Regions from separate parts of the Serratia plymuthica genome, predicted to be linked through region 2. Evidence: predicted binding sites of a transcription regulator. Region 2 holds the regulator's gene; the other holds the start of a gene.
The links. The regulator sigma-54, encoded in region 2, starts transcription at its own class of promoters, with help from an activator protein. The targets are predictions, from matches to a motif close to GTTGGCACANNTTTCGCTNT.
Positions count from the first base shown of each region.

Region 1: the regulator sigma-54 is predicted to act here: its motif matches at 1,877-1,896, upstream of JK621_RS01455 (circularly permuted type 2 ATP-grasp protein).

Region 1 covers NZ_CP068771.1:298,995-303,394, forward strand. The annotation lists gene JK621_RS01450 (alpha-E domain-containing protein) at 1-411, opposite strand, end outside; gene JK621_RS01455 (circularly permuted type 2 ATP-grasp protein) at 405-1,841, opposite strand; gene ridA (2-iminobutanoate/2-iminopropanoate deaminase) at 2,116-2,502, opposite strand; gene pyrI (aspartate carbamoyltransferase regulatory subunit) at 2,967-3,431, opposite strand; gene pyrB (aspartate carbamoyltransferase) at 3,444-4,379, opposite strand.
Region 2 covers NZ_CP068771.1:4,058,620-4,063,019, forward strand. The annotation lists gene npr (PTS phosphocarrier protein NPr) at 1-72, opposite strand, end outside; gene rapZ (RNase adapter RapZ) at 69-923, opposite strand; gene ptsN (PTS IIA-like nitrogen regulatory protein PtsN) at 1,054-1,515, opposite strand; gene hpf (ribosome hibernation promoting factor) at 1,781-2,068, opposite strand; gene rpoN (RNA polymerase factor sigma-54) at 2,092-3,525, opposite strand; gene lptB (LPS export ABC transporter ATP-binding protein) at 3,576-4,301, opposite strand; gene lptA (lipopolysaccharide ABC transporter substrate-binding protein LptA) at 4,308-4,400, opposite strand, start outside.

The DNA of each region.
Region 1 (4,400 bases), 1.7 Mb from region 2:
GACCCAGTCGAAGAAGCCGTCGGCGCCCACCGAACCTATGCCCTGTCGGCGGATCAGCTTCATTTCGATCCAGGTGGCGTTAATGCATTCCCAGACCTCGGAAGACAGACTGCCGCGCACCGCATGGGCGTTGTTCCAGCCCATTTGCAGGCAACTGTAGATGCTGCTGTGGTTACGGCTGTCGAGCGCAAAAAAGCTCACCAGATTGGCCATCGTCAGGTCGGGATAGGCGGCGGCGTACAGTTGCCCGGTGCCGGTCAGGTTGAGCGGCACCTGCAGATCATGATCCTCGCTGTCGCGGATCGGCATCATCGACAGTTTGTTGGTCACGTCGAGCACCCGGGCGATGCTTTCTGCCCGCTCCAGATAGCGGGCCATCCAATAGAGTTCACTGGCAGTTCGGCTCAGCATGCGTCATCCTCCAACACCCAGGTATCCTTGGTTCCCCCGCCCTGTGACGAGTTGACCACCAGTGAGCCTTGCGCCAGCGCTACGCGCGTCAGGCCGCCGGGCACAAGGCGAATTTCCGCGCCGCTCAGGGCGAACGGCCGCAGGTCGATATGACGCGGCGCCAGGCCGTCGTTGACGAAGGTCGGGCAGGTCGACAGCGCCAGCGTGTTCTGCGCAATGTAGTTGTGCGGTTTAGCCAGCAGCAGGGTGCGGAAGTGGGCGATTTCGTCCTTGGTCGCCGCCGGCCCGATCAGCATGCCGTAACCGCCGGCGCCGTGAACCTCTTTCACCACCATCTGCTCCAGGTTCGCCAGCACGTACGACAGCTCATTCTTGTGGCGGCACTGCCAGGTGGGCACGTTGTTGAGGATCGGCTCTTCCTGCAGGTAGAAGCGCACCATGTCCGGCACGTACGGGTAGATCGACTTGTCGTCGGCCACGCCGGTCCCTATGGCGTTCGCCAGCACCACGTTGCCGGCGCGGTAGACGGAAAGCAGCCCCGGCACGCCGAGCATCGAGTCCGGGCGGAACGCCAGCGGATCGAGGAAGGCATCGTCCACCCGGCGGTAGATCACATCCACCTTGCACGGCCCGGCGGTGGTGCGCATAAACACCGCGCCGTCCTTGACGAACAGATCGGCGCTTTCAACCAGCTCCACGCCCATCTGCTGCGCCAGGAAGCTGTGTTCGAAATAGGCGCTGTTGAAACGGCCCGGCGTCAGCACCACCACGGTAGGATCGTTGATCGGCGAGCTTTCGCGCAGGGTTTGCAGCAGGTGCGACGGGTAGCGCTCCACCGGGGCGATGCGCTGCTGGGCGAACAGCTCCGGGTACAGGCGCATCATCATCTTGCGGTTTTCCAGCATGTAGGACACGCCGGACGGGGTGCGAAGATTATCCTCCAGCACGTAATACTGGCCGTCGCCGTTGCGCACCATATCCACGCCGACGATATGCGCGTAAATATTGCGGTGCAGATCGACCCCCTGCATGCAGGGCTGATACTGATCGTTAGCCAGCACCTGTTCCGCCGGAATAATCCCGGCTTTCAGAATATGTTGTTGATGATAGATATCGTGCAGAAAGGCGTTGAGCGCCTGTACGCGTTGGCGAATGCCACGATCGAGCATCGCCCATTCGCTTGCGGGGATGATGCGCGGCACGCTGTCGAACGGGATCAGCCGTTCGGCGCCGTCATCCTCGCCGTAAACGTTAAAGGTAATGCCCACCCGGTGGAACAGCAGCGCAGCCTCTTCTCTTTTGCGTTGAATGGCCTTTTGGTCGGCCTGTTGCAGCCAATGCCAGTAAGCTTCGTAGTGGCCCCGGTGTTTACCCTCAGCCAGAAGCATCTCATCAAAAAACGGTGAAGCGGACAGGTCGATATTTAGCATCGTCACCTCGTTGACATTGCAGGCTGTAACAGGATCGAGCATAAAATGTGCCAAAATGTGAAAGGGGCGAAAAACGGCGTAAAAAGCAGGAAAAAGGCAGGGGAAAGCGCGATTTGGGTGCAGGCGCGGCGAGCGTTGCCTTAAAATGGGGCGAAAATGTAGTGCATTGGGGTAGCGATGATCCTTGATAGCGCACCCTAACGGATCGTTGCTTCAGATGGGACAAATAAAAACGGCCAGCCGATGGCTGACCGTTGGGCGCGGGGTCGTGGAATTAACGACGGACGGCGATGGCTTCGATCTCGATTTTCACGTCTTTCGGCAGACGGGCCACTTCGACGCAGGAACGGGCCGGGAACGGCGCGTTGTGCTCGGTGAAGAAGCTTTCGTAAGCGGCGTTGACGGTGGCGAAATCGTTCAGATCTTTCACGAAGACCGTGGTTTTCACGATGTCGGCGACTTTCAGGCCGGCGGCTTCAACGATCGCCTTAACGTTTTCCAGCGACTGGCGAGCCTGCGCGGAAACGTCGTCGGCCACAGCGCCGGTTTTCGGATCCACCGGGATCTGGCCGGAAGTGATGATCATGCTGCCCAGATCAACGCCCTGCACGTAAGGACCAATGGCTGCCGGGGCGAGTTCAGTGCTGATGTTACGTGACATTTTTTCTCCTAAATTTACCCTTCGTCTTTCAAACCGCAGCGTTGTTGGCTGCGTGTGCTTACCCCAGTCACTGACTTGAGTCAGCTCCTGGGGATGCCCACACTTGCCGCCTAGCTGCGATTCGAAATCCATTGGGTAATGATCCCCTTCGTCTTTCAAACCGCAGCGTTGTTGGCTGCGTGTGCTTACCCCAGTCACTGACTTGAGTCAGCTCCTGGGGATGCCCACACTTGCCGCCTGGCTGCGATTCGAAATCCATTGGGTAATGATCCCCTTCGTCTTTCAAACCGCAGCGTTGTTGGCTGCGTGTGCTTACCCCAGTCACTGACTTGAGTCAGCTCCTGGGAACTCTCGCACTTGTGGCTCGAAATCCATTGGGTAGCAACGTGGGTAGTTTCTTCAGAGACTCATTATAGGGAGCGGCGAGCAGATTAACAGCGCCACTCCCGGTAAATCGGCATATTTCAATCTGCCTGTAATACCACCTGATGTTCGAACTCTTTCTCGCAGTAGCGGCACTTCAGATGCACTTCGCCGTCGCGGGATTTCACGCCAAAGCTGGACGCTACCGGCTCGCTGCGGCTGATGCAGTTGCCGTTCGGGCAGGTCAGCACGCCGTCGATATGGTCCGGCAGGCTGAGGGTCAGCTTGCGCACCACTTCGTAGTTGTCGATGCGGTTCACCGTGGCTTTCGGCGCGTACATCGCCAGCTGGTTGGCCTGCTGCTCGGTCAGGAAAGTGTTCTCGATTTTGATCAGGTCTTTGCGGCCCAGCTCGTTGGAGGGCAGGTTCAGGCCGATGGTGATGCGCTGGTCGGTGGCGGTCAATTTGAACAGCGTCAGCAGTTTAAAGCCCACCTGCGCCGGAATATGGTCAATCACCGTACCGCACTTGATCGCTTCAACCTGCAGTTTGTTATCCTGAGTCATGATGGTTCCCCCTTAAAGATCCAAATCTGCGTTTAATACCAGCGCCAGCAGCGCCTGGCGGGCGAAGATGCCGTTGCCTGCCTGCTGGAAGTAATAGGCGTACGGCGTGGTATCCACGTCGGTGGTGATCTCGTCGATGCGCGGCAGTGGGTGCAGCACTTTGAGATTGGCGCGCGCGCCGGCCAGATCCGCCGCGCGCAGGACGAACTGCGCCTTCACGTTGGCGTATTCCGAAGGATCCAGACGCTCTTTCTGCACCCGGGTCATATAGAGAATATCCAGTTCCGGCACCACTTCTTCAATGCTGGCGTGCAGGCTGTACTCGATGCCTTTCTCTTCGAGCATTTTCAGGATGTAAGCCGGCATCGCCAGTGCATCCGGGGCGATAAAGTAGAAGCGGTTGCCTTCGAACTTGGCCAGCGCCTGCGCCAGCGAGTGTACGGTGCGGCCGTATTTCAGGTCGCCGACCATGGCGATATTGATGTTGTTCAGGCGGCCCTGGGTTTCCTGGATGGTGAACAGGTCGAGCAGCGTTTGGGTCGGGTGCTGGTTGGCGCCGTCGCCTGCGTTGAGCACCGGGATGCCGCCGGAAAACTCCGTCGCCAGCCGCGCGGCGCCTTCCTGCGGGTGACGCATCACGATGGCGTCTACGTAGGTGCCGATGACCGAGATGGTGTCGGCCAGCGTTTCGCCTTTCTTGCCCAGCGACGTATTGCTGCCGTCGGCAAAGCCGACCACCGAGGCGCCGAGGCGGTGCATCGAGGTTTCGAACGACAGGCGGGTGCGGGTCGAGGCTTCGAAGAAGCAGCTGGCGATCACCTTGTGCTTGAGCAACTCGGGTTGTGGGGTGGCTTTCAGGCTGGCGGCGGTGCGCAGCACCAGCTCCAGATCCTCGCGGCTGAGATCGTTAATAGAGATGATATGTTTGTGATACAGCGGGTTGGCCATTTTTCACTCTCCTCGACGTAT
Region 2 (4,400 bases):
GAACAGCTTCATCGCCGGGCGAGCGTGCATGCCGAGTTTATTTTTGATTTCAACCGTTTGCTTGACCGTCATTGTTTACGTTTTTCCAGCGTCCGGTGGCGCGATTGCACGTTCTTGCCGCGTGAACGGAAGTAGTCGGCCAGTTGTTCGGCTACGTAGACGGAACGGTGTTTACCGCCGGTACAGCCAATCGCTACCGTCAGGTAGCTGCGGTTGTTGGTTTCCAGCATCGGCAGCCACTGTTCCAGATAGCTGCGCGTCTGGTAGATAAAGTTGTGCACTTCAGTGTGACGATCGAGGAACGAGGCGACCGGTTTATCCAGGCCGGTCATCGGGCGCAGTTTCGGGTCCCAGTGCGGGTTCGGCAGGAAGCGTACGTCGAATACGTAATCGGCGTCGATCGGGATGCCGTGCTTAAAGCCGAAGGATTCGAACACCATGGTCAGTTCACGCTCGCGTTTACCCAGCAGGCGGGTACGCAGCATTTCGGCCAGCTCATGCACCGACATTTCCGACGTGTCGATGAGCAGGTCGGCCCTTGAGCGCAACGGCTCAAGCAGATCGCTCTCTTCATCGATCGCGCTTTCCAGCGACAGGTTCTTGGTGGAGAGCGGATGCAGGCGGCGGGTATCGCTGTAGCGGCGAATCAGGGTATTACGGTCGGCGTCGAGGAACAGCAATTGCGGAGAAAAGCAGTCCGGCAATTGGGTCATCGCATATTCGAACACTTCCGGCGATTCCGGCATGTTACGCACGTCGATGCTTACCGCTGCGGAGATGTTGCGTTCCGCCAGCGTGTTGGCAAGCTGCGGCAGCAGTACCACGGGCAGGTTATCAACGCAGTAAAAACCCATGTCTTCCAGCGCCCGCAAGGCGACGGATTTCCCTGAACCGGAACGGCCGCTGACAATCATCAGCACCATGTGGCAACTCCCCTGGCATCTCAGTGGCGTTTATCGCCACCGTTAGAAACTTTATTACTCCGGCCTGAGCCGGAACCCATCGTAGCTAAACAGTATCGTTATCCCGGCTGGAAGTCACGCCAGTCGGGCGTTACTCGGTGATGATCTGGTAAAGCTCTTCGTCGCTTTGCGCCGAGCGCAGGCGACGGCATACAGTTTTGTCGGCCAGGCGCTTGGCGACCAGCGACAGGGTATGCAAATGGGTTTTACATTGGTCGGCGGGCACCAGCAAGGCGAACAGCAAATCGACCGGCTGGTTGTCAATGGCGTCAAAGGCAATAGGTTGGTCTAGACGGATAAACACGCCAACGGCCCGCAGTGTGTCCTCTTCCAGTTTGCCATGGGGAATGGCGATACCGTTGCCGATACCGGTACTACCCATGCGCTCCCGGGTGAGAACCGCGTCAAACACCACCTGCGACGGCAGGTTGAGCTGTTTTGCAGCCAGTTCGCTGATAATTTCCAAAGCCCGTTTCTTGCTGGTGCAGTGTACCGAGCTTTTGGTGCACTCGATGTTTAACACCGAGCTTAATTGCATATATTCGTTGTTCATCTCATCTTCACTTAAAGCCATGCTTATCAGGCTGTTTTACGGGTCGTTTTGGCCCCGGGCAGTGCTCGAACGCCTCACGTACTTGCGTGTACGCTCGGGGTTCTGCGCGCTGGCCGTGACCGAACTGCCTGCGTCAATGACGCCTGAAAAGATGGCTTTCGCCTGTTTTAACCCTGATCACCGTTCGGCGCGTTGCCCTGGCGGGGAACGCGCCGATAGCTGAAACTGCGTTGAGCAGTGCCCTGACGGAAAGAGAATCAGAGTGTCAGTGTTGTTTTAATTTGTCTTTATGTTTGTTCAATTGACGCGCCAGTTTGTCGATCAGGGTGTCAATTGCGGCATACATGTTCTCGTCTTCCGAGGTGGCATGCAACTCGCCTCCATTCACGTGCACCGTCGCTTCCGCAATCTGCTGCACTTTTTCCACGCTAAGCACGACATACACCTGATTTATGCGGTCAAAATACTGTTCGAGCTTGGCGAACTTGGTATTCACGAACTCGCGCAATGGTTCGGTGATTTCGATGTGGTGTCCGGTAATGTTGAGCTGCATAGTGTCTTCCTTCTCTATTGAGGTCAAACCAACTGTTTACGCTGGTTGGACGGCGGGATGGACAAAGACTCTCGGTACTTGGCGACGGTACGCCGCGCCACGATGATCCCCTGATCGGAGAGCAGGGTGGCCAGCTTGCTGTCGCTGAGCGGTTTAGCGGGGTTTTCCGCCGCAATCAATTTCTTCACCAAAGCACGGATCGCCGTAGAAGAGGCTTCGCCCCCGCTGTCGGTATTCACATGGCTGGAGAAGAAATATTTCAACTCGAAAATGCCGCGCGGACTGTGCAGAAACTTCTGCGTGGTGACGCGTGAAATTGTCGATTCATGCATCTCCACGGCCAGGGCGATATCCGCCAGCACCATGGGCTTCATAAATTCGGCACCCTGTTCAAAAAAAGCTTGTTGCTGTTCGACGATGCAGCGCGTGACTTTTAGCAAGGTATCGTTACGGCTTTCCAGGCTCTTGATCAGCCATTTCGCTTCCTGCAGATTACTGCGGATATACTGGCCGTCACTGTCGTTGCGCGCGCTGCTGCCCATGGCGGCGTACTGCTGGTTGATCTTCAGCCGCGGAATGCTGTCGGCGTTGAGCTCTACCGTCCAACTGTCCTGCACCTTGCGTACCAGCACGTCCGGGATCACGTATTCTGACTCGCCGGTGTTGATCGACTGGCCCGGGCGCGGATCAAGAGACTGGATCAGCAGCATCGCTTCTTTCAGTGTATCTTCTTTTAGCCGCGTTGTTCGCATCAGGCTGCGAAAGTCGTGATTGGCCAACAGAGCCAGATGTTCGCTGATGATCAGGCTCGCTTCAGCCAGGTAGGGCGTATCTTTTGCGTACTGGGAAAGCTGGATCAGCAAACAGTCGCGCAGATCGCGCGCGGCGACGCCAACCGGATCAAAACGCTGCACGCGCTTCAAAACCGCTTCGACTTCGTCCATTGTCACATTCTCGTCACCCAGGCTCTCCAGAATATCTTCCAGCGGCACGGTGAGATAACCGGTGTCATCGACGGCGTCGACTATCGAGGTGGCAATGGCGACATCGGTATCAGAGAATGGCGTGAGATCCACCTGCCACATCAGGTAATCCTGCAGCGTCTGGGTGGTTTCGCCCTGATAGACCGGCAACTCATCATCGCTGTAATCGGTACCGGTGCCGGACGGCGTGCCTGCGGTGTAGATTTCGTCCCAGGTGGCGTCCAGCGGCAGTTCTTCGGGCATGTCCTTTTGTTCCAGCGCCTCGCGGGTATCCAGCCCTTCGGTCTCGGTCGTCTCTTTAGCGTCGATTTCTTCGTGCAGATCGGTCTGCTCAAGCAGGGGATTGCTCTCTAACGCCAGCTGTATCTCCTGCTGGAGCTCAAGCGTGGACAACTGCAGCAGGCGGATAGCCTGCTGGAGCTGGGGGGTCATGGCCAGTTGTTGGCTGAGCCTGAGTTGCAAACCTTGCTTCATAATCTTCAGTCTACTTCCGTTAACAGTCGTCCATCAGGACGCGCCGGCACTCAGAGGCGGAATTCTTCGCCCAGATAAACGCGTTTCACCTGCTCATCAGCCAAAATGGCATCCGGCGTGCCGTGAGCGATCAGTTTGCCCTGGCTGACGATATAGGCGCGTTCGCACACGTCCAGCGTTTCGCGCACGTTATGGTCGGTGATCAGCACGCCCAGGCCGCTGTCACGCAAGTGCTCGATAATTTTTTTAATGTCGATAACGGAAATGGGATCAACCCCGGCGAAAGGCTCATCCAGCAGGATGAATTTCGGGTTAGCCGCCAGCGCACGGGCGATCTCCACGCGGCGGCGTTCGCCACCGGACAGCGCCTGACCCAGGTTGTCGCGCAGATGGGAGATATGGAACTCTTCCATCAGCTCAACCGCACGGTCTGCACGCTGCTCGCTGCTGAGATCCTCGCGGATCTCCAGGACGGCCATCAGGTTGTCATACACGCTCAGACGACGGAAGATCGACGCTTCCTGCGGCAAATAACCGATGCCGCGACGCGCACGGGCGTGCAGCGGCAGCAGGCTGATATCTTCTTCGTCAATCACGATACGCCCGGCATCACGCTGGACGATGCCGACCACCATGTAAAAGGTGGTGGTCTTGCCGGCGCCGTTTGGCCCCAGCAGGCCGACGATCTCGCCGGATTTCACTTTCAGGCTGACGTCTTCAACAACTTTACGGCCTTTGTAGGCTTTCGCCAGGTTTTCTGCGATGAGTGTAGCCATAAGTGATTAGTTACTCTTCTTTTGCCCGTTTTTGTCTTGCAACTGCGACGGTACCAGAACCGTAGTCACGCGTTTGCCTTTATCGCTGAACGCCTGCAT